3 regions of the Spirillospora sp. NPDC029432 genome follow, and region 2 is predicted to be linked to each of the others. Evidence: riboswitches for the same ligand, from Rfam matches in the RefSeq annotation. Region 2 holds a riboswitch; each other region holds the start of a gene.
What was found. Region 2 has a riboswitch for thiamine pyrophosphate ahead of thiC (phosphomethylpyrimidine synthase ThiC). Riboswitches for the same ligand answer to the same signal wherever they lie in the genome.

Region 1: another riboswitch for thiamine pyrophosphate. It lies ahead of thiO (glycine oxidase ThiO); the one in region 2 lies ahead of thiC (phosphomethylpyrimidine synthase ThiC).
Region 3: another riboswitch for thiamine pyrophosphate. It lies ahead of AB0881_RS19725 (cytosine permease); the one in region 2 lies ahead of thiC (phosphomethylpyrimidine synthase ThiC).

Annotation. Positions count from the first base shown of each region.
Region 1 is NZ_JBEZWH010000114.1:6,634-13,575, forward strand. Features, by position in the region: gene pknB (Stk1 family PASTA domain-containing Ser/Thr kinase) at 1-975, opposite strand, end outside; gene AB0881_RS40325 (DMT family transporter) at 1,081-2,064, opposite strand; gene AB0881_RS40330 (thiazole synthase) at 2,176-3,012, opposite strand; gene thiS (sulfur carrier protein ThiS) at 3,015-3,227, opposite strand; gene thiO (glycine oxidase ThiO) at 3,224-4,345, opposite strand; TPP riboswitch at 4,336-4,449, opposite strand; gene AB0881_RS40345 (FAD-dependent oxidoreductase) at 4,547-5,758, shown strand; gene AB0881_RS40350 (Rv2175c family DNA-binding protein) at 5,796-6,179, shown strand; gene thiE (thiamine phosphate synthase) at 6,359-6,942, shown strand, end outside.
Region 2 is NZ_JBEZWH010000124.1:68-7,009, forward strand. Features, by position in the region: gene AB0881_RS40880 (sigma-70 family RNA polymerase sigma factor) at 131-811, opposite strand; gene thiC (phosphomethylpyrimidine synthase ThiC) at 883-2,646, opposite strand; TPP riboswitch at 2,647-2,758, opposite strand; gene AB0881_RS40890 (RNA-guided endonuclease TnpB family protein) at 2,865-4,088, shown strand; gene AB0881_RS40895 (histidine kinase) at 4,244-5,395, shown strand; gene AB0881_RS40900 (NUDIX hydrolase) at 5,374-5,895, opposite strand; gene AB0881_RS40905 (CDP-alcohol phosphatidyltransferase family protein) at 5,977-6,678, shown strand; gene AB0881_RS40910 (mannose-1-phosphate guanyltransferase) at 6,675-6,942, shown strand, end outside.
Region 3 is NZ_JBEZWH010000023.1:6,044-12,985, forward strand. Features, by position in the region: gene AB0881_RS19710 (arginine deiminase) at 1-211, shown strand, start outside; gene AB0881_RS19715 (ATP-binding protein) at 552-1,055, opposite strand; gene AB0881_RS19720 (PAS domain-containing protein) at 1,371-3,233, opposite strand; gene AB0881_RS19725 (cytosine permease) at 3,357-4,745, opposite strand; TPP riboswitch at 4,739-4,857, opposite strand; gene AB0881_RS19730 (rhodanese-like domain-containing protein) at 4,877-5,209, opposite strand; gene AB0881_RS19735 (SSI family serine proteinase inhibitor) at 5,301-5,714, shown strand; gene AB0881_RS19740 (DNA-formamidopyrimidine glycosylase family protein) at 5,715-6,578, opposite strand; gene AB0881_RS19745 (DoxX family protein) at 6,724-6,942, shown strand, end outside.

The DNA.
Region 1 (6,942 bases), on a different contig from region 2:
GGGCGGCGGGCCGGCGTCGCGGGGGAGGGTGAGGACGTCGTCGTAGACCCGGGTGCCGTTGTGCGCGGGCGCCATGACGGCCGTGCGGTTGGGCGCGGGGGCGGCCTGGAGGCGCTCGTCGATGTCGCGCGGCAGGCCGGCGTGGACCTCGGCGACCTCGGCGAGGAAGGCGTTGGCGTCCTGCGGGCGGTACGCGGGGTCCTTGGCGGTGGCGCGTTCGACGAGCGCGTCCACCGTGTGGGGGAGGCCGGGGGCGAGCGTCGACGGCGGCGGGACCGGGTCGTTGACGTGCTTGTAGGCGACCGCCAGGGGCGTGTCGCCCTGGTGCGGCAGCTCGCCGGTGAGCAGTTCGAACAGGAGGGTGCCGGCGGCGTAGACGTCGGAGCGGACGTCGGCGCTGCCCGACAGCACCTGCTCGGGGGCGAGGTAGCCGACGGTGCCGATGATCATGCCGGTCTTGGTCATGCCGCTGGCGGTCTCGGCCCGGGCCAGCCCGAAGTCGGCGACCTTGACCTGGCCGTCCTGGTCGATCAGGACGTTCTCGGGCTTGACGTCGCGGTGGACGAGGCCGGCGCGGTGGGCGGCGCCCAGCGCGGCCAGCACCGGCTGCATGATCTCCAGGGCGGCGCGCGGGCCCAGCCGGCCGCGCTCGGTCAGCAGGTCGCGCAGCGTGTGCCCGCGCACGTACTCCATCACGAGGAAGACGTGCTCGCCGTCGGTGCGCTGGTCGTAGACCGCGACGACGTTGGGGTTGGAGAGCGCGGCGGCGGCCTTGGCCTCGCCGATGAACCGGCGGACGAAGTCCTCGTCGGAGGCGAGCCCCGCGTGCATCACCTTGATCGCAACGGTGCGGTCGAGCCGGATGTCGCGGGCGACGTAGACCGTCGCCATCCCGCCGCGGGCGATTCGGGACTCAATGCGGTAGCGCCCGTCGAGCACCTGCCCGACGAGTGGATCAGCGACCGTGGCGTCCATCAGAGCGAGTTTAGAGGCCTTCCAGGACGGAACCATCAGCCGGGAGGATGACCTCCCCGGCCGATCTTCGGCGGCGGGGCCGGGCCTTGCGAAGGCCGCCGCGACCTATGGTACGGGTTCTTTCCCCGCCTGTACGGGTTCCGGCGCAGAAGGCGGGACGGCCGGCGCGGGGGCCGGTGCGGGGGCGGCGGAGCGGCGGCGCGAGACGGCGACGCCCGCCAGGCAGAGCAGGCCGCCCGCGAGGGTGAGCCAGCCGGGGACCTCGTCGAGCGCGGCCCACGACATCCCGACGACGAGCGCGGGGACGGCGTACGTGGTGGCGCCCATCTTCCCGGCCGAGGTGCGGGCCAGCGCGTACGCCCAGGTGGTGAACGCGAGCGCGGTCGGGAAGACGCCAAGGTAGATCATGTTCAGCGTTGAGCCGAACGAGGCGTCGGCCGCCTCGGAGATCAGCTGCCCGGCGAAGGGGAGGCAGGTCAGCGCGCCGATGGCGCACCCCCAGGTGGTGACCTGGAGCGCGGAGCCGTGCCGGAGCGCGGGCTTCTGGCTGAGCACGCCCGCCGCGTACGTCACGGCCGCGACCACGCACAGCAGGACGCCGAGCAGCGGGGAGCGGCCTCCGCCGGACATGGAGAGGCCGACCACGACCGCGCCCGCGAACGACACCGCCATCCCGGCCAGCAGCGCGGGCGGGAAGCCCTCCTTGAGCAGCCAGCCGCCGAACAGGGCGATCAGCAGCGGCCCGATGTTGACCACCATCGCGGCGGTGCCGGCGTCGACGAGCTGCTCGCCCCAGTTGAGGGCGACCATGTACGCGCCGAACCACAGCACGCCGGAGGCGGCGATCCCGGGCCACGCGCCGCGCGGCGGCAGGCCCTCGCGGCGGATCAGGCAGAGCAGGGCGAGCGTCACCGTGCCGGCCAGCAGCCGGCCAAGCGCGAGGGCGCCGGGCCCGTAGTCCTCGCCCGCGCTGCGGATGGACACGAACGCCGACGACCACAGGACGACCGTGACGGTGGCGGCGGCCACGGCGAGCCGCCGCGCGCGCCGTCCGGGATCGGCCGGTACGGCCTCTTCTGGCTTTCGCATGCGCTGAACCTTAGGTACGGGATGTTTCGACCGACACCGAACGATCACCCGCGGTCGCGTTTCAGGTCCAGCGAATATTGCTACAGCCCTCTCTGTAGCGTCGCTTAACGATCAGCCGCTGAGGCCCTCCCAGGGCGAGGACGCCTGCGCGTACTTGCGCCGCGGGATGCGCCCGGCCAGCCGCGCCAGCCGCCCGGCCTCCACCGCGTGCCGCATCGCCGCCGCCATCCGGGCCGGCGACTGCGCGCGCGTCACGGCGGTCGCCAGCAGCACGGCGTCGCAGCCCAGCTCCATCGCCAGCGCGGCGTCGCTGGCCGTGCCGAGGCCGGCGTCCAGGATGACCGGGACGCCCGCCCGCTCGACGATCAGCTCGATGTTGTGCGGGTTGCGGATGCCCAGGCCGGAGCCGATGGGGGAGCCGAGCGGCATGACGGCCGCGCAGCCCGCCTGCTCCAGGCGGCGCGCCAGCACCGGGTCGTCGTTGGTGTACGGGAGGACGGTGAAGCCGTCGTCCACCAGCTGCTCGGCCGCCTCGACCAGCTCGATCGGGTCCGGGAGCAGGGTGTGCTCGTCGGCGATGACCTCCAGCTTCACCCAGTCCGTGCCGAGCGCCTCGCGGGCCAGCTTGGCGGTGAGCACCGCCTCGCCCGCGGTGAAGCAGCCGGCGGTGTTGGGCAGCACCCGGATGCCGCACTCGCGCAGCACGTCCAGCACCGAGCCGCGCGCCGACGGGTCGACCCGCCGCATCGCGACCGTGGTGAGCGCGGTGCCGGACGCGGTCAGGGCCGCGCGCAGCACGCTCATGCTGGGCGCCCCGCCGGTCCCCATGATCAGCCGGGAGCCGACCTCCTCGCCCGCGATGACCAGCGGGCCGTCCGCCGCGCCGTCCGCGCTGCCCGCGCCGCCCGTGCCGTGCGCGGTGCCGGGGGCGCCGTCGGTGCCGTTCATGTTCAACCTCCCTGCACGGCGGTCAGCACCTCGAGCCGATCCGCCTCCTTCAGCGTCGTCGCCTCCCACTGCGAGCGCCGGACGACCTCGTCGTTCAGCGCGGCCGCGAGCCCGGCCTCGGCCGGGCCGGACCGGCCGGTGTAGCCGCTGACCGCGGCCGCCACGCTGGTCCCGGCGGGCACCTCGCGCGCCTCGCCGTTGATGATGATCTTCATGCCGTCTCCGTCAGCCGGTCGGGGGTGAAGGGGCGGCCGACCTCCGGCACGGTGCCGTCCAGCAGCACCTCGGCCAGGATGTCGCCGCTCACGGGGGTGAGCAGGATGCCGTTGCGGAAGTGGCCCGTCCCGAGGACGAGGCCGGGCAGCGCGGTGGGGCCCATCACCGGGGCGTTGTCGGGCGAGCCGGGCCGCAGCCCCGCCGACACCTCGGCGAACTCCAGCTCGGTGAGGCCGGGCAGCAGCTCGCGGGCGTCGCGCAGCAGCTCCCACAGCCCGCCGGCGGTGACGCGGGTGTCGAAGCCCATCTCCTCCTGGGTGGCGCCGAGGACGATCTCGCCGTCGGCGCGCGGCACGAGGTAGACCGACGAGCCCTTCACCAGCCCCCGGGTGGCGCGCCGCAGGAACGGCACGCGGGTGCGGAGCCGGATCACCTGGCCCTTGACGGGACGCACCGGTGGAACGGTCCCGGGCGGCAGCCCCTCCAGGTCGCCCGACCAGGGGCCGGCGGCCAGCAGCACCTTGTCCGCGCGCACCTCGGACCCGTCGTCGAGCCGCACGCCCGCCGCGGCGTCGTTCTCCACGATCAGCGCGGCGGCCTTGCGCCGGACGAGCCGCACGCCGTGCTTCTCGGCGGCGGCCAGCAGCGCCGGCGCCAGCCGCCGGGGGTCGATCGAGCCGTCCTCGGGGGCGAGCAGGCCGCCGCGGACGCCGGGCGCCAGCATCGGCTCCAGCCTGCGGCACTCGCGCCCGTTCAGGGCCTCGGTGGGGATGCCGAGCGACTCCTGGAAGCGCCGCAGGTCGTCGAGGTGCCTCAGGTCGTCGGAGTCGAACGCGACCTCGATGATGCCGTCGGTGCGGTAGCCGGTGCCGAGCCCCGTGAGCTCCTCCAGCTCGGCGACGAACGCGCCGTAGCGGTCGCGCGAGGCGAGCCCGAGGCGCAGCAGCGGCTCCTCGCCGTAGGTCAGCTCGCTGACGGGGGTCAGCATGCCCGCCGCGACGGCGGAGGCCCCGCTCGCGGGGGCCGGGTCGACCAGGGTGACGGCGGCGCCGCGGGCGGCCGTGCGCCACGCGGTGGCCAGCCCGACGACGCCCGCGCCGATGATGGCGATGTCCAATCCACGCTCCCTTCGCCGGCATGATCCGGATCAGGTTCCAGCGGTCGGCGGCCCGGTCAGCCGCCCTCTCAGCCCGGTCGGACCGGGCTCCCGCGCTCGTTCCCCCCCACCATACGTCCGCCCGCGACCGGGATGATATTGGTCACCCGTCTGGACAGCTGTCTGGCAGCCGTCCGGGCCCGCCGACTAGGGTGGACGGCCATGGAGAGCGTGATCGTTGTGGGCGGCGGGCTGGGCGGCGTGCGCGCCGTCGAGGCCCTGCGCGGCAAGGGGTACGAGGGCGAGCTGACCCTGCTGTCGGCCGAGCGGCACCGGCCGTACGACCGGCCGCCGCTGTCGAAGGCCGTGCTCGCGGGGGAGAGCGACGACACGACGGTCGACGCCGACTGGGACGCCCTGCGCGCGCGGCTGCTGCTCGGCGAGCGCGCCACCGGCCTGCGGCTCGCGCCGGGCGGCGGCGGCACGGTCGCCACCACGGCCGGCGACCTGGACTTCGACGGGCTCGTCATCGCCACCGGCGCCACCCCGGTCACGCTGCCCGGCGACGGCCCGCAGCACGTCGTCCGGACCATCGACGACGCCCGCGCGCTGCGCGCCCGGCTCACCGCGGGCGCCCGGGTGGTGATCGTCGGAGCCGGCTGGATCGGCGCCGAGGTCGCCACCGCGGCCGCGAAGAAGGGCTGCGCGGTGACGGTCGTCGAGGCCGCCGACGCCCCGCTGGCCAACGCGATCGGCGCCGAGGTCGGCGCGCTGACCGCCCCCTGGTACGCCGAGGCGGGCGTCGAGCTGCGCACCGGCGTCAAGGTCGCGGAGATCGAGCCCGGCGGCCTGCTGCTGGCCGGCGGCGAGCGGATCGACGCCGACGAGGTCGTGGTGGGCGTCGGCGTCCGGCCCGACCTCGGGTGGCTGGACGGCTCCGGCGTCCTGGTCGACCGCGGGGTCGTGACCGACGCCTCGTTCCGCGTCTCCACCGGCGGCGAGGACGGCCCGTACCGGCGGGACGTGGTCGCGGTCGGCGACTGCGCCGCCTGGTGGTCCGCCCGGTTCGGGCGCCGGCTGCTCGTCGAGCACTGGGACACCGCGCTGAACGCCCCCGCCGTGGCCGCCGGGACGCTCCTCGGCGAGGACGCGGCGTACGACGCCGTCCCGTACTTCTGGTCCGAGCAGTTCGGGCGGATGGTGCAGTACGTCGGGCACCATCCGGTCGCCGAGCGCATGGTGCGCCGTGGCGACCCGGCGGGCGCCAAATGGGCCGTCTGCTGGCTCACCGGCGACCGCCTGGAGGCGATCCTCACCGTCGGGACGCCGCGCGACATGGTCCAGGCCAAGCGGCTCATCGCGAACCGCACCCCCGTCGACGCCGCGGCTCTGGCCGACCCGTCGGTGCCGGTACGGGACGCCGCCCGGCCGTGAGGGTTTGAGTGTCGTGGGGGCGTGGTAGCAAGGGGGCGTGACGCAACTGCACGCAACCGTAGAAAGCGCTCTCGACCCCCACACCGACGCCCTCGCCGGGGAGTGGCTCTCCCTCCAGGAGGCGACCGCGCGGCTCGGTATCAAGCCCGGCCGGATCAAGCAGCTCCTCAGCGAGCGCAAGCTGCTGTCGGTCCGCCGCGAGGGGAAGCCGATGGTGCCCGCCGCCTTCATCCAGGACGGGCAGGTCATCAAGGGCCTCTCCGGCACGCTCACGCTGCTGTCGGACGCGGGTTTCGACGATGTCGAGACCCTTCGGTGGCTGTTCACGGCCGACGACACGCTGCCGGGGACGCCCGTCCAGGCGCTCAGCGAGAACCGCGGGACGGAGGTCCGGCGGCGCGCCCAGGCACTGGCGTTCTGACCGGTTCTCGGCGGTGGCCCGGGGGTCTGGGGGGCCGCCGCCAGGGGACGCGCTGATACCGGCGGACCCTCTGGAAAGCCCGGCCGAACACACGTGACAGGATTGCGGGACCGCCCGCGGCGGCGATCCGCCGCGCGCGGTCCCGCGATCGGCACGCCAGGAAGGAACCCGCCCCCACCGTGTCCAGGCACCTGCTCTCCGACCGGGCCGTGGCCCTGCGCGCCCGGCTCGACCGGGCCCGTCTCTACCTCTGCACGGACGCGCGCGAGCGGCAGGGCGACCTTCCCGAGTTCCTCGACGCCGCCCTCGCCGGCGGCGTCGACATCGTCCAGCTCCGCCAGAAGGGCCTCGAAGCCCGGCAGGAGATGGAGTACCTGCGGGTGTTCCGCGCCGCCTGCGAACGGCACGGCGCCCTCCTGGCCGTCAACGACCGCGCCGACATCGCGCACGCCGTCCAGGCCGACGTCCTGCACCTCGGCCAGGACGACCTGCCGGTCCCCGCGGCCCGCGCGATCGTCGGCGAGGACATCCTGATCGGCCGCTCGACGCCCGCCGGCGAGCTGGCCGCGGCCGCCGCGGGCGAGCCCGGCACCGACTACTTCTGCGCCGGCCCGGTCTGGCCGACCCCGACCAAGCCCGGCCGCGCGGCGCCCGGCGTCGAGCTGCTGCGGTACGCGGCCGCCCAGCGCCAGGGCCGTCCCTGGTTCGCGATCGGCGGCATCGACGAGGGCAACCTGGACGAGGTCCTGGCGGCCGGCGCGCG
Region 2 (6,942 bases):
GTACTCGTACTTGCGGTAGTTGCGCGCGGCGGCCCAGACGGCGAGTGCCGTGTCCATGTCGGGATGCCCTCCCTCGCTCATGCCCGGCCCCCTCCCGAACGCGCGCCGCGCGAGCCCGCGCCGCCGGCGTTCACGAGGTGAGCCCTTCGCGCTCCAGGTCCCGCGCCAGCCGCGCCAGCGCGCTGCGGATCCGGGACTTGGCGGTGCCCTCGGGAATGCCCAGCGCCACCGCCACCTCACGGTAGGTGAGGCCCTGGTAGTAGGCGAGCTCCAGCACCTCCCGCAGCGGCGGCGGCAGCGCGTGCAGCCCGCGGCGCACCCCGCTCGCCAGCTCGCCCTCGATCACGTGCTCCTCGATCGAGGGCCGCCCGTTGCCCTCGCGCTCCACGATCGGCGGCGGCCGCCGGTGCCGGCTCTCCTTGCGCACCCAGTCGACCGCCCGCCGGTGCGCCAGCGTCGCCAGCCAAAGGCGCAGCGTGCCGCGCTCGGGATCGAACGCCAGCGGCCGCTCCCACAGCGAGACGAAGACCTCCTGCGTCACGTCCCCGGCGGCGTCGGCATCGGCGGTCACCCGCCGGGCCAGCCCGTACACCAGCGGCGAGTACAGGTCGTACGCCTCGCCCAGCGCGCCCTCGTCGCCGGCGGCGAGCCGGGCGCGCAGCTCCTGGTCGCGGGCGAGCGCGGCCCCTGGCGCGTCCACCGGCACCACCACCGTCCTGACCGTCCGCCGGTCCGCGCGCCGCACCGGACGGCGCCGCCCCATCTTCCCCCGTTCGCGCCCGTTCGCGTAGGCGTCCCGGAGGACGGGCACGGGGACGGCGCCGCCCGCGGCTGCGTCACCGCCGGTGAGCGGTCCTTTTGTGAGCGGACCCAGAAATCGGGTCAGTCGCCGGAACCGGCCACCGGAAGGTAGATCCGGCCGCCCGAGCCGGTGAACTCGGCCGCCTTGTCGCGCATCCCCGCGTCCAGCGCCGCCTCGTCCGGCAGCCCGCGCTCGGCGGCGTAGCGGCGCACATCCTGCGTGATCTTCATCGCGCAGAAGTGCGGCCCGCACATCGAGCAGAAGTGCGCGGTCTTGGCCGGCGCGGCCGGCAGCGTCTCGTCATGGAACGAGCGCGCCGTGTCCGGGTCCAGCGCCAGGTTGAACTGGTCCTCCCAGCGGAACTCGAACCGCGCGTCCGACAGCGCGTCGTCCCACGCCTGCGCCCCCGGATGCCCCTTGGCCAGGTCGGCGGCATGCGCGGCGATCTTGTACGCGATCATGCCCGCCTTCACGTCCTCGCGGTCCGGCAGCCCCAGATGCTCCTTCGGCGTGACATAGCAGAGCATCGCGGTGCCGTGCCAGCCGATCATCGCGGCGCCGATCGCCGAGGTGATGTGGTCGTACCCCGGCGCGATGTCGGTGGTCAGCGGCCCGAGCGTGTAGAACGGCGCCCCGTCGCACAGCTCCTGCTGCAGGTCCACGTTCTCCTTGATCTTGTGCATCGGGACGTGGCCGGGGCCCTCGTTCATCACCTGGTTGCCGTACTCCGCCGCGATCCGCGTCAGCTCGCCCTGCGTGCGCAACTCCGCGAACTGCGCCTCGTCGTTGGCGTCGGCGATCGACCCCGGCCGCAGCCCGTCGCCGAGCGACCACGTGACGTCGTACGCGGCGAAGATCTCGCACAGCTCCCGGAAGTGCGTGTAGAGGAAGTTCTCCTCGTGGTGGGCCAGGCACCACGCGGCCATGATCGACCCGCCCCGCGACACGATCCCGGTCTTGCGGCGCGCCGTCAGCGGCACGTACCGCAGCAGCACCCCGGCGTGCACGGTCATGTAGTCCACGCCCTGCTCGGCCTGCTCCACCACGGTGTCGCGGAAGATCTCGTACGTCAGCTCCGCCGGGTCCCCGCCGACCTTCTCCACCGCCTGATACAGCGGGACGGTCCCGACCGGGACGGGCGAGTTCCGCAGGATCCACTCCCGCGTCGTGTGGATGTCCCGCCCGGTCGACAGATCCATGATCGTGTCGGCGCCCCACCGGGTCGCCCACGTCATCTTCTCCACCTCGTCCTCGATCGACGAGGCCACCGCGCTGTTCCCGATGTTCGCGTTGACCTTCACCAGGAAGTTGCGCCCGATGACCATCGGCTCGATCTCGGGATGGTTCACGTTCGCCGGCAGCACCGCCCGCCCGGCGGCCAGCTCGGCCCGCACGAACTCCGGCTCCACGCCCTCGCGCAGCGCCGCGAACTCCATCTCCGGAGTGATCTCCCCGCGCCGGGCGTACGCCCGCTGCGTCACCGCCTCCCCGGTGGCCCGGCGCGGACGGCGCTCCGCGAACGCCGCCCGCTCCCGCATCGGATCGGCCGCCCCGCGCCCGCCGCGCCCATCGCGCCCGCCGCGCCCATCGCGCCCGTCGTCCTCCGGCCGCACCGCGCGGCCGTCGTACTCCTCGGTGTCCCCGCGCCCGGCGATCCACGCCCCGCGCAGCGGCGGCAGCCCCCGCCGCACGTCCGCCTCGTAGGCGGGATCGGTGTACGGCCCGGACGTGTCGTACAGCACCACGGCGCCGCCGTCCGTCAGCGTCACCTCCCGCATCGGCACCCGCACATCGGGCGCGGAGCCCTGCAGGTAGGTCTTGCGAGAAACGGTGGGGGTGCGCATGTCAGTCACCCGTTCACTCCCTTCGCCGGCATAACCCGGAGCAGGTTCTGGCGGTCAGCGGCCGTCCAGCCGCTATCTCAGCCCGGTTCGCCGGGCCCCCGCGTCACGTCGTGATCAACATAGCACTCCGTGCCATCGGGCCCCCGTGCACGCGATCGGCTACGCAGAGTTTTTAGGTTTCGCGGACAGTGATCATGATTCGAATGTATGTTCGCCATGTGCGGCTCAGATATAACTACCGGATCTACCCGACATGTGCTCAGCGACGGGCCTTGGCGCGGGCCTTCGGTTGTGCGCGGGTCGTGTTCAATGATGGTCTTGCTCTTCGCAATGCCGCGTACGAGGCCGGTCTGCCCTACATCTCGGACGCGGCTCTGTCCAGGCAGGTCATCACTCAGGCGAAGAAGTCCCCTGCGCGAGCATGGCTGGCGGAGGTGTCGGCGGTCGCCCTCCAGCAGGCGCTTGCCGATCTGAACGCGGCATACCGCAATTTCTTCGAATCCATCACAGGCCATCGCCGGGGACCCAAGGTGGAGCCGCCCAAACCTCGATCGCGAAAGAGCGCCCGACAAGCGATACGCCTCACCCGTGCCGGCTTCCGCCTGCGTTCGAACGGGCGTTTGTACGCAGCGAGGATCGGCGAAATATCTGTCCGCTGGTCCCGGCCGCTGACGTCCGAACCGACCTCGGTGACGATCATCAAGGACTCCGCGGGACGCTATTTTGCGTCATTCGTCGTGGATGTGGAGACGTCTCCGCTGCCTATGCGTACCGACGAGGTGGGGATCGACCTCGGTCTCACGAGCTTCGCCGTTCTCTCCACCGGGCACAAGGTGGCATCGCCCCAATATCTGCGTCGCGCTGAGAAGAGGCTTCAAAGTGCCCAGCGCGTGGTGGCTCGACGTCAAGAAGGTTCGAACAACCGGGCGAAGGCAGAGCGACGACTCGCCCGGCGGCATGCGAAGGTGGCGGATGCACGCCGGGATTTCCTCCACAAGCTCTCCACCGGAATCGTCCGCGACAACCAAGCGGTCTATGTGGAGAACTTGGCGGTGAAGGGTCTCGCCCGGGGACGATTGAGCAAGAGTGTGCACGATGCGGGATGGGCGACGTTCGTGGCGATGCTGGAGTACAAGGCGGAACGGGCGGGCCGATATATGGCCAAGATCGGCCGCTTCGAGCCGACCAGCCAGGTCTGCTCCGCATGCGGGGTGAAGGACGGGCCCAAGCCTCTCAGCGTGCGCAGTTGGACCTGCGTCGCATGCGGGGCCGAGCACGATCGTGACCACAACGCCGCACTGAACATCCTGGCCGCCGGGCGGGCGGACAGGCTAAACGTCTGTGGAGGCCGGATCGCGGTACGCGGTGGTCCTGCCCTTGAAACAGAAACCTCACGAGTGAGGACGTCAACCGGTCAGGTTCCAGCACTGGACGCCGTGTAGAGGAGGTCGCGGAGCCCGGGGAGGGTTCGCGCTCGCCATGCCCCGGAACGGGTGAAAGGGGTACCGGCTCGGGAGACCGGCGTGCCGATCGTGGAGGTGCCGGAGGAGGGGGTGCCTGCGGGGCGGGCGGGGGCTGCGGCAGACTTGGGCGGGTGATGATCAGGGGTCGCGGGGTGGACGCCCTGGCCGCCGCGGGGCTGGCGGCGGTCGCCGTGGGAGCGGCGGCGGAGTGGCCGGGAGTGCGGCCGCTGGATCCGGCCGGGGCGATGATGCTCGTGGCGGCGCACGTGCCGCTGGCGTGGCGGCGGCGCCGGCCGGGGGTCGCGCTGGCGCTGGTGGTGGCGCTGGCGCTGCCGTTCCACCTGCTCCAGTACCAGCATCACGCGGTGGCCCCGGCCGAGGTCTTCGCGCTGTTCACGTTCGCGGTCCTCGGGCGGCGGGTGCTGACGGTCCTGCTCGGCACGGCGGCGCTGCTGGCCGCCTGCGCGGTGATCTTCGCGATGGGGGCGAGCGGGCGGACCGGGCTGGAACAGGTCGGCGTGGTCGAGGCGATCGTCGCGGTGGTCGTCGGCGTGCAGGGCTGGCGGGTCCACAGGGCGCGGGTGGCGGCGATCACCGACCGGGCGGAGCGGGCCGAGCGGACGCGCGAGGAGGAGGCCCGCCGCCGGGTCGCCGAGGAGCGGCTGCGGATCGCGCGGGACCTGCACGACCTGCTCGCGCACAGCATCACGGTCATCGGCGTGCAGGCGGGCGCGGCCGCGCACCTGGTGAAGCGGGACGGGCCGGTGGACCGGGCCGGGCTGGCGGACACGCTGGACGGCATTGCCGCCACCTGCCGCGACGCCCGCACCGAGCTGCGGGCGACGCTCCAGGTGCTGCGGGAGACGGAGCCGGGGCCGCGCGCGGTGCCGCCGGGCGCGGCGGGGATCGCGGAGCTGGTGGAGGCCGCGCGGGCGGCCGGGCTGGACGCGGTGCTCGCCGAACGTGGCGAGGGCCGCGAGTCGCCCGAGGCCGGGATCGTGGCGTACCGGATCGTCCAGGAGGCGCTGACCAACGTGGTCAAGCACGCCCGCGCGACGGCCGTCGAGGTGTCGCTGGTGCGGGCGGACGGCGACCTGCGGATCACGGTGGCCGATAACGGCCGCGGCGCGGCGGGCGCGGCCGGCGGCGGGTTCGGGATCGTGGGGATGGCCGAGCGTGCCCGCAGCGTCGGCGGGACGGCCGAGGCGGGGCCGGGCCCGGACGGCGGGTTCACGGTGACCGCCGTGCTGCCGCTGGGCGCGGGTCAGCGGGCGGACGCCAGGTAGAGGAGGGCCGCCAGGCTGGACGAGGAGCCGATCTCACCGCGGGCGGCCAGCTCGGGGACCGAGGCCAGCGGGACCCACTCGATCCGCTCGGCCTCCACGTCGGTGGGGTCGCCCACGTGCTCGGCGCCGTCGGCGCGGTAGAGGTGGTGGACGCCGTCGTGCACGCCGGGGGAGGCGCGCACGTCCAGGAGGTGCTCCAGCGCGCCGGCCCGCCAGCCGGTCTCCTCCAGCAGCTCGCGGGCCGCGGCCGCGGCCGGGTCCTCGCCGTCCTCGACCCGGCCGCCGGGGATCTCCCAGCCCCACCGGTCGGTGATGAAGCGGTGCCGCCAGATCAGCAGCGCGCGGTCGCGGCCGTCGACGGCGACCACGCCGGCCGCGTTCCGGACCCGCAGGAGGTGGTGGTCGAAGCGGCGCCCGTCGGGCAGCTCGACGTCGGCCAGGCACACGTCCATCCAGGGGCTGCGGTAGACGTACCTCTCGCCGTGCAGGGTCCATCGCATGGCCCGCAGGCTATCGGCGGGCTTTACCAACCCTGACGATAGGGTCATGGTCATTGGGGGATAGGGGAGGCGATCGCGTCAGTGAGCCCTGATGTCGACAGGTCACCGGAGCCCGGCCGGGGCACTGTGTCGGGCCGGATCTGGACGGTGCCGAACGCGCTGAGCTTCGCGCGGCTGCTGGGGGTCCCGCTCTTCCTGTGGCTGGTGCTGGCCGAGGCCGACTGGTGGGCGCTGGGCCTGCTGGTGGCGGCGGGGCTGTCGGACTGGCTGGACGGCAAGCTCGCCCGGATGCTGAACCAGACCAGCCGGCTCGGCGTCGTGCTGGACCCGGCGGCCGACCGGCTCTACATCCTGGCGACGCTGATCGGGCTGACGGTCCGGGACATCATCCCGCTGTGGCTGGTGGTGCTGCTGGTGGGCCGGGAGGTCGCGATCACGCCGATCGTGCCGGTGATGCGCCGCCTCGGGTACGGGGGGACCCTGCCGGTGCACTTCATCGGCAAGGCGGCGACGATGTGCCTGCTGTACGCGTTCCCGCTGCTGCTGCTCGGCGGGCACGACGGCCCGGTGGCCACCGGCGCCCGGATCATCGGCTGGTCGTTCGCCATCTGGGGCACGGCCCTGTACTGGTGGGCGGCGATCCTGTACTGGGCGCAGACCCGCAGGCTCATCATCGAGCACCGCGCCGGGCCGCCCGAGCCGCCGCCCGATCCGCCCCGCGGCCCCCAGCCCGATCCCGACCCGTCGGCCGGCGACCAGAAGGGAGCGGAGACACCGCGATGAAGGCCGTTGTGATGGCGGGCGGCGAGGGGACGCGGCTGCGTCCGATGACCGCCAACCAGCCCAAGCCCCTGCTCCCGCTCGTCAACCGGCCGATCATGGAACACGTGCTGCGCCTGCTCAAGCGGCACGGGTTCGACGAGACCGTGGTGACCGTCCAGTTCCTGGCCGCGCTGATCCGCAACTACTTCGGGGACGGCGAGGAGCTCGGCATGTCGCTGAGCTACGCCACCGAGGAGATCCCGCTGGGCACGGCGGGCAGCGTCA
Region 3 (6,942 bases), on a different contig from region 2:
GGACCCGGTCACCGCCGAACGCGAACAGTGGGACGACGGCAACAACACCCTGGCCATAGCCCCCCGCCTGGCCGTCGCCTACGAACGCAACATAGAGACCAACGCCCAGCTAGAGGCCGCGGGCATCGAGGTGATCCGCATTACAGGCAGCGAACTGGGCACCGGCCGAGGAGGCCCCCGCTGCATGTCCTGTCCTCTACTAAGGGCGTAATGGGCACAACCGACGACACTGCTCCCGCAGGAGCCTTTCCGCCGACCTCAGGCGGCCTGCTGAGGTTGCGGGGACCGGAGGCGTTGCGATCGCGTCCGAAGGCCAGATTCGAGCGCAAGCGAGAATCTGATCGCGCAGCGAGCCGTCAAGGCGAGACGGAGCGATGCAGCGATCGCCGCTTTTGCCCGCCGAAGGAGGGCGTCCAACGCCCGACGCCAAGGGCAAAAAATCAAAAGTTGGCGCTCGGGCGGTGTCGACGGGGGCACGACAGCGCCCGAGCTTGAAGAGGACCATACATGGGGATGAACGGTGCGCGACAGGCGGGGTCCGGACTTGGCCGTTAAGCCGGATATGCCCTGGTGGACGGGGTGGGTTCGCGCCAGTCGTCGGTGAGGTCGCCGAAGTCGGCGAAGCGGGCCAGGACGTCGGACGGGGATTCCTCGGCGCCGGCCTTGGGGGCGCGGAGGACGGCCCAGACGGTGGTGGAGTCGCCGTCGTGGCGGACGCCCCAGCCTTCGGCGAGGGCCTCGACGATGCCGAGGCCGCGGCCGCCGAGCGAGGAGAGGGTGCCGGGGCCGCGTCGGGGTTCGGTCATGGCGCCGCCGTCGCTGACGGCGAGTTCGAGGCGGTCGCCGTCACGGGTCCAGGTGAGGCGGATCTGCCCGGACGGCAGCGGGCGCGCGTGGCGCAGCGCGTTGCTGAGGAGTTCGCTGACGATGACGCTGGCGTCGTCGACGATGCCCTCGAAGACGCCCGAGGCGACCAGGTCGGCGCTCAGGCGCCTGCGGGCGACCGCGACGCTGGACGGCGCGTGTGGCAGCAGTACGACGCTCGACGCCCTCACCTCCCGCGAACCTGTGGCCTGCTGGTACGACCGAAATGCCCGAATGTGGCCATCCAGAAACCTTGGCGCAACACCCTGTCCCCCGCTCAACGAGCGACTGACCCTCCGGTCACGGCCACCATCGCCCGTGCGGAACGAGCCTCGCGGGCTCCTCCCCGACCGCGAACATCTAGGGATCTATCCAGCCAACGGCGGATTACTCCTCACGCGTACGTTTCGTCCGTCACACTGGCGCAGCCGGAACGTTCCAGTGGCGCGGCCTCACGCAATGATCACGTTTTGGATCCGCAGGTCACGGCCGGTGTACGGGCGATCTCAGTCGGCGACCCTGAGACGCAGGCACATCCGGGTGCCGGTACGGGCGCCGTCCGTCCGGGCGGGATGCGCGGAGATCCGGCCGCCCTGCGCCTCTGTGAGGCGTTTCACAATGTAGAGACCGAGTCCGATGCCGCCGAAACGGCGCCGGTCCCCGGCCTCCCCCTGCACGAACCGCTCGAAGATCCGGTCATGGTCGCCGGGCGCGATCCCGATCCCCTCGTCCGCCACCGTGATCTCGAGCTCGCCGCCCTCGCAGCGGGCCCGGACGCGGACCTCGCCGCCGTCCGGGGAGTACTTGAACGCGTTCTCCAGCAGCTGCCCCAGCACGATGTCGGTGGCCAGCGCGTCCCCGCGGGCCGGCGGCAGGCCGGGCTCGATCTCCAGCTCGACGCGGTGCAGGTCCGACAGCGAGCGGAACCCCGCGACCACGCCCTCCAGCACCTTGACCAGGTCGAACGTCTCGATCGTGACGGCCAGCTCGTCGGCCCCGGCACGGGCGCCGCGCAGCAGGTGCTCGACCAGCCGGCCGAGCGACTGGGCGCGTTCGGCGATCGTCGCGACCGCGGCCCGCCGGTCGGCGTCGGCCAGCTCGTCCCACCGGTTGGTCAGCGTGCTGGCGAACCCCTGGACGACCGTCACCGGCGTCCGCAGCTCGTGGCTGGTCGTGGCGAGGAAGAGGTCCTTGGCCTCCTCCAGCGCCTTGGCCTCGGTCACGTCGCGGAAGTCGACCACCAGCTCGTCGGTCTCCTCGATCTCCGCGACCAGCACGTTCAGCCAGACGCCCGTCTCCAGCGGGATGGTGAGCATCTCGCCGAGCGCGGGCAGCTCGAACGGCAGCGGCCGGCCCACCGCCTCGTCGGGCGGGATCCCCGTCAGGGCGGACGCGGCCGGGTTCCACTGCCGGACGAGGCCGTCGCGGTCGAGCACCGCGATACCGTCCGCGCTGGAGTCGATCACCGCCCGCTCGTGCGCCCGCTGCCGGACGACCTCGGCGTACGCGACGGCGTTGCCCACCGCGACCCCGGCGTGCCCGGCCAGCAGCTCCAGCAGCTCCAGCTCGGTGTGGCCGATCCTGCGGCCGGAGAACAGGGCGTACAGGGCGCCGTACGGCTTGTTCTGCAGGAACGAGAGCCCGAGCGCGACCGTGTGCAGGCCGTCCAGCTCGGACCAGATCAGGTCGTCGAGCCGGCGCGCGCCGGTGGCCAGCTTGACCGTCTTGCCGGATCTCATCAGCTCGCCGACCAGGCTGGACCGCAGGTCGGCGGTGGTGCCCAGCATGCGCTCGGGCAGCCCGGACACGTTCACCAGCCGCAGCCGGTCGCCCTCGATCCGGACGAACCCGCCCGCGTCCGCGCCGGTCAGCTCGATCAGCGCGGCGGTGATCCGGTCGAGCACGACGCCCAGGTCGAGCTCGGCGTTCAGGTCGGCGACGATGTCGTTCAGGCGGCGCACCAGCCGGGCCCGCTCGGCCATGTGGTGCTGCGCGACCTCGTCCTCCTCGACCGGGTGGTAGACCCCGACCCAGCCGAGCGGCTCGCCGTCGCGCGACTGGAGCAGGCTGTTGTCGATCCGCACGTCGATCAGCCGCCCGTCGCGGTGGAACCGGCGGGTGGCGATCGAGATCTGGCCGCCCTCGCCGGTGCGCCGGGTCAGCAGCCGCTCCTGGACGGCGTTGTGCTCGGCCTTGAGCTCGTCCGGAACGATCGGCAGCACCCGCCCGAGCAGCTCGTCGGCGCGCCAGCCGAACATCCGCTCGGCCGCCGGGTTCCACACCGTGACCCGCAGACCGTCGTCGACGGCCACGATCGCGTCCGCGGCGCATTCGATGACGGCACGGGCGATCGGGTCGTGAACGTCCATCCGCACGCCTGTCATCGTGCCACCGAGCCCTGGGCCGCCGCCGGGCAACCACCGTGGAAAAGTTCCCACGATAGGGGTCCCTTTACCGGAAGAACACCACGTCAGCGCCAGGAAACCGGCGTGTCACCCCGCGTCACGCGGCGAACGGCGGCCGGCGCCGAGCCGTCCGATCGCCACCGCGGCCAGCCCGGCGATCAGGAACGACAGCAGCGAGGCGCTCATCCAGCCCTGCGGGGTGAAGCCGATCAGGCCCTGCACGTCCCGCCAGAACGCCGCCCACCGGCTCACCGCGCCCGGGTAGATCAGCTGGTACGCGACGAACCCGACCGCCCAGGCGGCGATCATGCCCCAGCGGGCGGGGGCCCGGCGGGAGACGTCCCAGCCGAGCCCGGACACGTCCGCCCTGCCGATCGCGGCCCGCCAGCGGCCCCGGCCGAGGAAGAAGTCGGCGGCCAGCACGCCCAGCATCGGCACGAACACCGACCCGATCAGCGACAGGAACGCGGCGTAGTCCCCGATGTCCAGCAGCAGCGCCAGCCCGGTGATCCCGGCGCCGAGCGCGACCGTCAGGACCCTGCGGTCGGCGCGCGGCACGAGGTTCTGGATCGAGACGGCGGTGGAGTAGACGTTCGCGAACGACTGGTCCGCCTCCCGCAGCACGAACACCGCGAAGAACAGCACCCCGAGCGTCACGCCCAGGAACGGGTCGAACACCTTCCCGGAATCGCCCGCGACCAGGGCCAGCGCCAGCAGCCCCAGCACGTACGCGATGATCTGCGTCACCGAGTAGCCGACGGCCGCGGCCCCGAAGGCGCCCTTGGCGGAGCGCGCGTGCCGCGTGTAGTCGGCCGCCACCGGCACCCACGAGATCGACACCGCGAGCGCCGCGTCCGCGCCGATCCAGAACCCGCCCCAGGAGCCCTCGGTCAGGTCGGGCAGCGGCTCGCGCAGCAGCTGGACGTAGAAGTAGACCAGCGCGATCATCACGGCGGCCGTCACGTACCGGCGCAGCATCCGCACCGAGCCCAGCGGCCAGATCGTCAGCGCGGTCGTCAGCGCCCCGGCGGCGACCACGTACGCCCAGCGCGGGATCCCGTCCCACAGCGCGGTCGCCGCGTCCGCGATCACGATCAGCTCGAACGTGCCCCAGCCGATCAGCTGCGCGATGTTGAGGACGGTCGGCACGTACGACAGCCGCGCCCCGAACAGCCCGCGCAGCAGCACCATCGCCGGCTGCCCCGTCCGCGCGCCGGGCGCCGCCGCCAGGCCGAGCATCAGCCCGCCGAGCGCGGTCCCGACCGCCATGGCCACGATCCCGGCCATGATCGAGAGCGTCGGCGTCCCGTTCTCGTCGGGGGCGAGCACGGTGTACGCGCCGGAGAAGGCGAAGAGGCTGACCCCGAGGTTGGCCCAGAAGGCGCTCTGGTCCCAGAAGCCCAGCACCTTCGGCGCCGGTTCGAGAAGCGTGAACGGGACCTCTTCACGAGGGCGTGACTGGACATCGGACGTCACGGGACGCACACTCCCTACGCCGGCATTACCCGGACAGGTTCATGCGGTCGGCGGCGCCGCGTTCAAGCCGCCCTCTCAGCCCGGCATGGCCCGAGCTCCCGCGGTCAATCGGTCAAAACCGATCATAACCCTCAGGCGACGTAGGGTTCGGTCCCCGTGTCGGTCTCCATCGGGCGGCCGCTCTCCACCCAGCGCTTCATGCCCCCGTCGACGTTCTTCGCCAGCCAGCCGGCCTGGTTGAGCGCCACCGTCACCTGCGCCGAGCGCACGCCCGACCGGCAGACCACGAAGACCTCCTGGTCGCGCGGGACCTCACCGGCCCGGTCGCTGAGCCGCCCCATCGGAATGTGCACCGCCCCGGGCGCGTGCCCCGCGTCCCACTCGTCCTGCTCCCGCACATCCAGCAGGTACGCGTCCTGCGGAACGTCCTTCGCGTCAACCGCCGGGACGTCGTCCCCGAAAATCATCACACCTCCATGGAACCGCGCGGACCCCGCCCGCGTCGAATCACGCATGCGGTATCGGACGCTCCTTTTCACGACGCCCGGCCTAGCCATGATCCTGTCATTGGCGGCCTGCGGCGAGGAACAGGCCCAGACCCCTTCCGCGGACAAGCCCTCCGCCACCACCTCCGTCCAGCCCTCCGGCAAGGACAGCCTGACGATCGAGGTCAAGGCCTCGGCCCAGGCGCCCGCCAAGAAATGGACCCTGACCTGCGATCCCGCGGGTGGCGACCACCCGAAGGCCGAGCAGGCCTGCACCGCCCTCGGCAAGGCCCAGGCCCCGTTCCAGCCCGTTCCGGAGAACCAGATGTGCACCAAGATCTACGGCGGTCCGGAGATCGCCACGGTCAAGGGCACCTGGAAGAACGAGCGGGTCAGCGCCAAGTTCACCCGCGACGACGGCTGCGAGCTCAACCGGTGGACCAAGGTCGCCCCGCTCTTCGGCGACGTTCCCAAGGTCCGCTGATCACTTAAGCAGCCGCGACATCCGCCGGTCCGCCAGGGGCTTGCCGCCCGTCTGGCAGGTCGGGCAATACTGCAGCGAGGAGTCGGCGAACGACACCTCCCTGATCGTGTCCCCGCACACCGGGCACGCCTGGCCCGTACGCCCGTGCACCCGCAGCCCGGACTTCTTCTCGCCCTTGAGGTCCTGCGCCGCGACGCCGCGGGCCCGCTCCACCGCGTCCGCGAGCGTGGCGCGGATCGCCTCGTACAGCTCCCCGATCTCCGCCTCGGTCAGCGATGACGCGATCTTGAACGGCGACATCCTCGCGACGTGCAGCACCTCGTCGGAGTAGGCGTTCCCGATCCCGGCGATCACCTTCTGGTCGCGCAGCAGCCCCTTGATCTGCGTCCGCCGCCCCTTGACGATCTCCGCGAGCGTCCCGGCGGTGAACGACTCCGCCAGCGGATCCGGCCCCAGCCCCGCCACCCCGGGCACCTCCTGGGGATCGCGGACGACGTAGACCGCGAGGCCCTTCTTGGTGCCCGCCTCCGTCAGGTCGAACCCGGCGCCGCCGTCCAGATGCACCCGCAGCGCCAGCGGATTCTTGCCGCCCGGCCGCGCCGGCCGCATCGGCATCTCCTCCCGCCACCGCAGCCATCCGGCCCGCGCCAGATGGATCACGAGATGCAGCCCGTCGACGTCCACGTCGAGGAACTTCCCGTACCGCTCGACCCCCGTGACGGTCAGCCCGCCCAGCGCCGTGACCGGCGGGTCGTACGTCTTCAGCGCCGAGATCGCGAGCACGTCGACCCGCGCGACCACGCTCCCGACCGCGTGCTCGCGCAGGAACCCGGCCAGCGACTCGACCTCAGGCAGTTCAGGCATGCCTCAAGTATCGGCGACGGGACCGACAGCCGAATCCCCCCAGCTCAACGCCCCTGCCAGAACTTTTTCGCGGCCGCCTGTCACACTCGTGCGCCGCGGCGGGTCGACCCGGTGAAGCACGCGAAACCGACGCGAGGAGCAGCACATGTCCACCGCCTACGTGATCGTCACCCTCCTGGCCGCCGCCATGGCCGGCTTCTCCGCCGGCTCGGTCTTCTTCCACGTCAAGTGGGTCGTGGAGCCCCTGGCCCAGTACGGCGTCCCGCGCTCCTGGTGGCCCTGGCTCGGCACCGCCAAGGCCGCCGGCGCCGCGGGCCTCGTCGCCGGGCTGTTCGTCCCGGCCATCGGCGTCGCCGCGGCGATC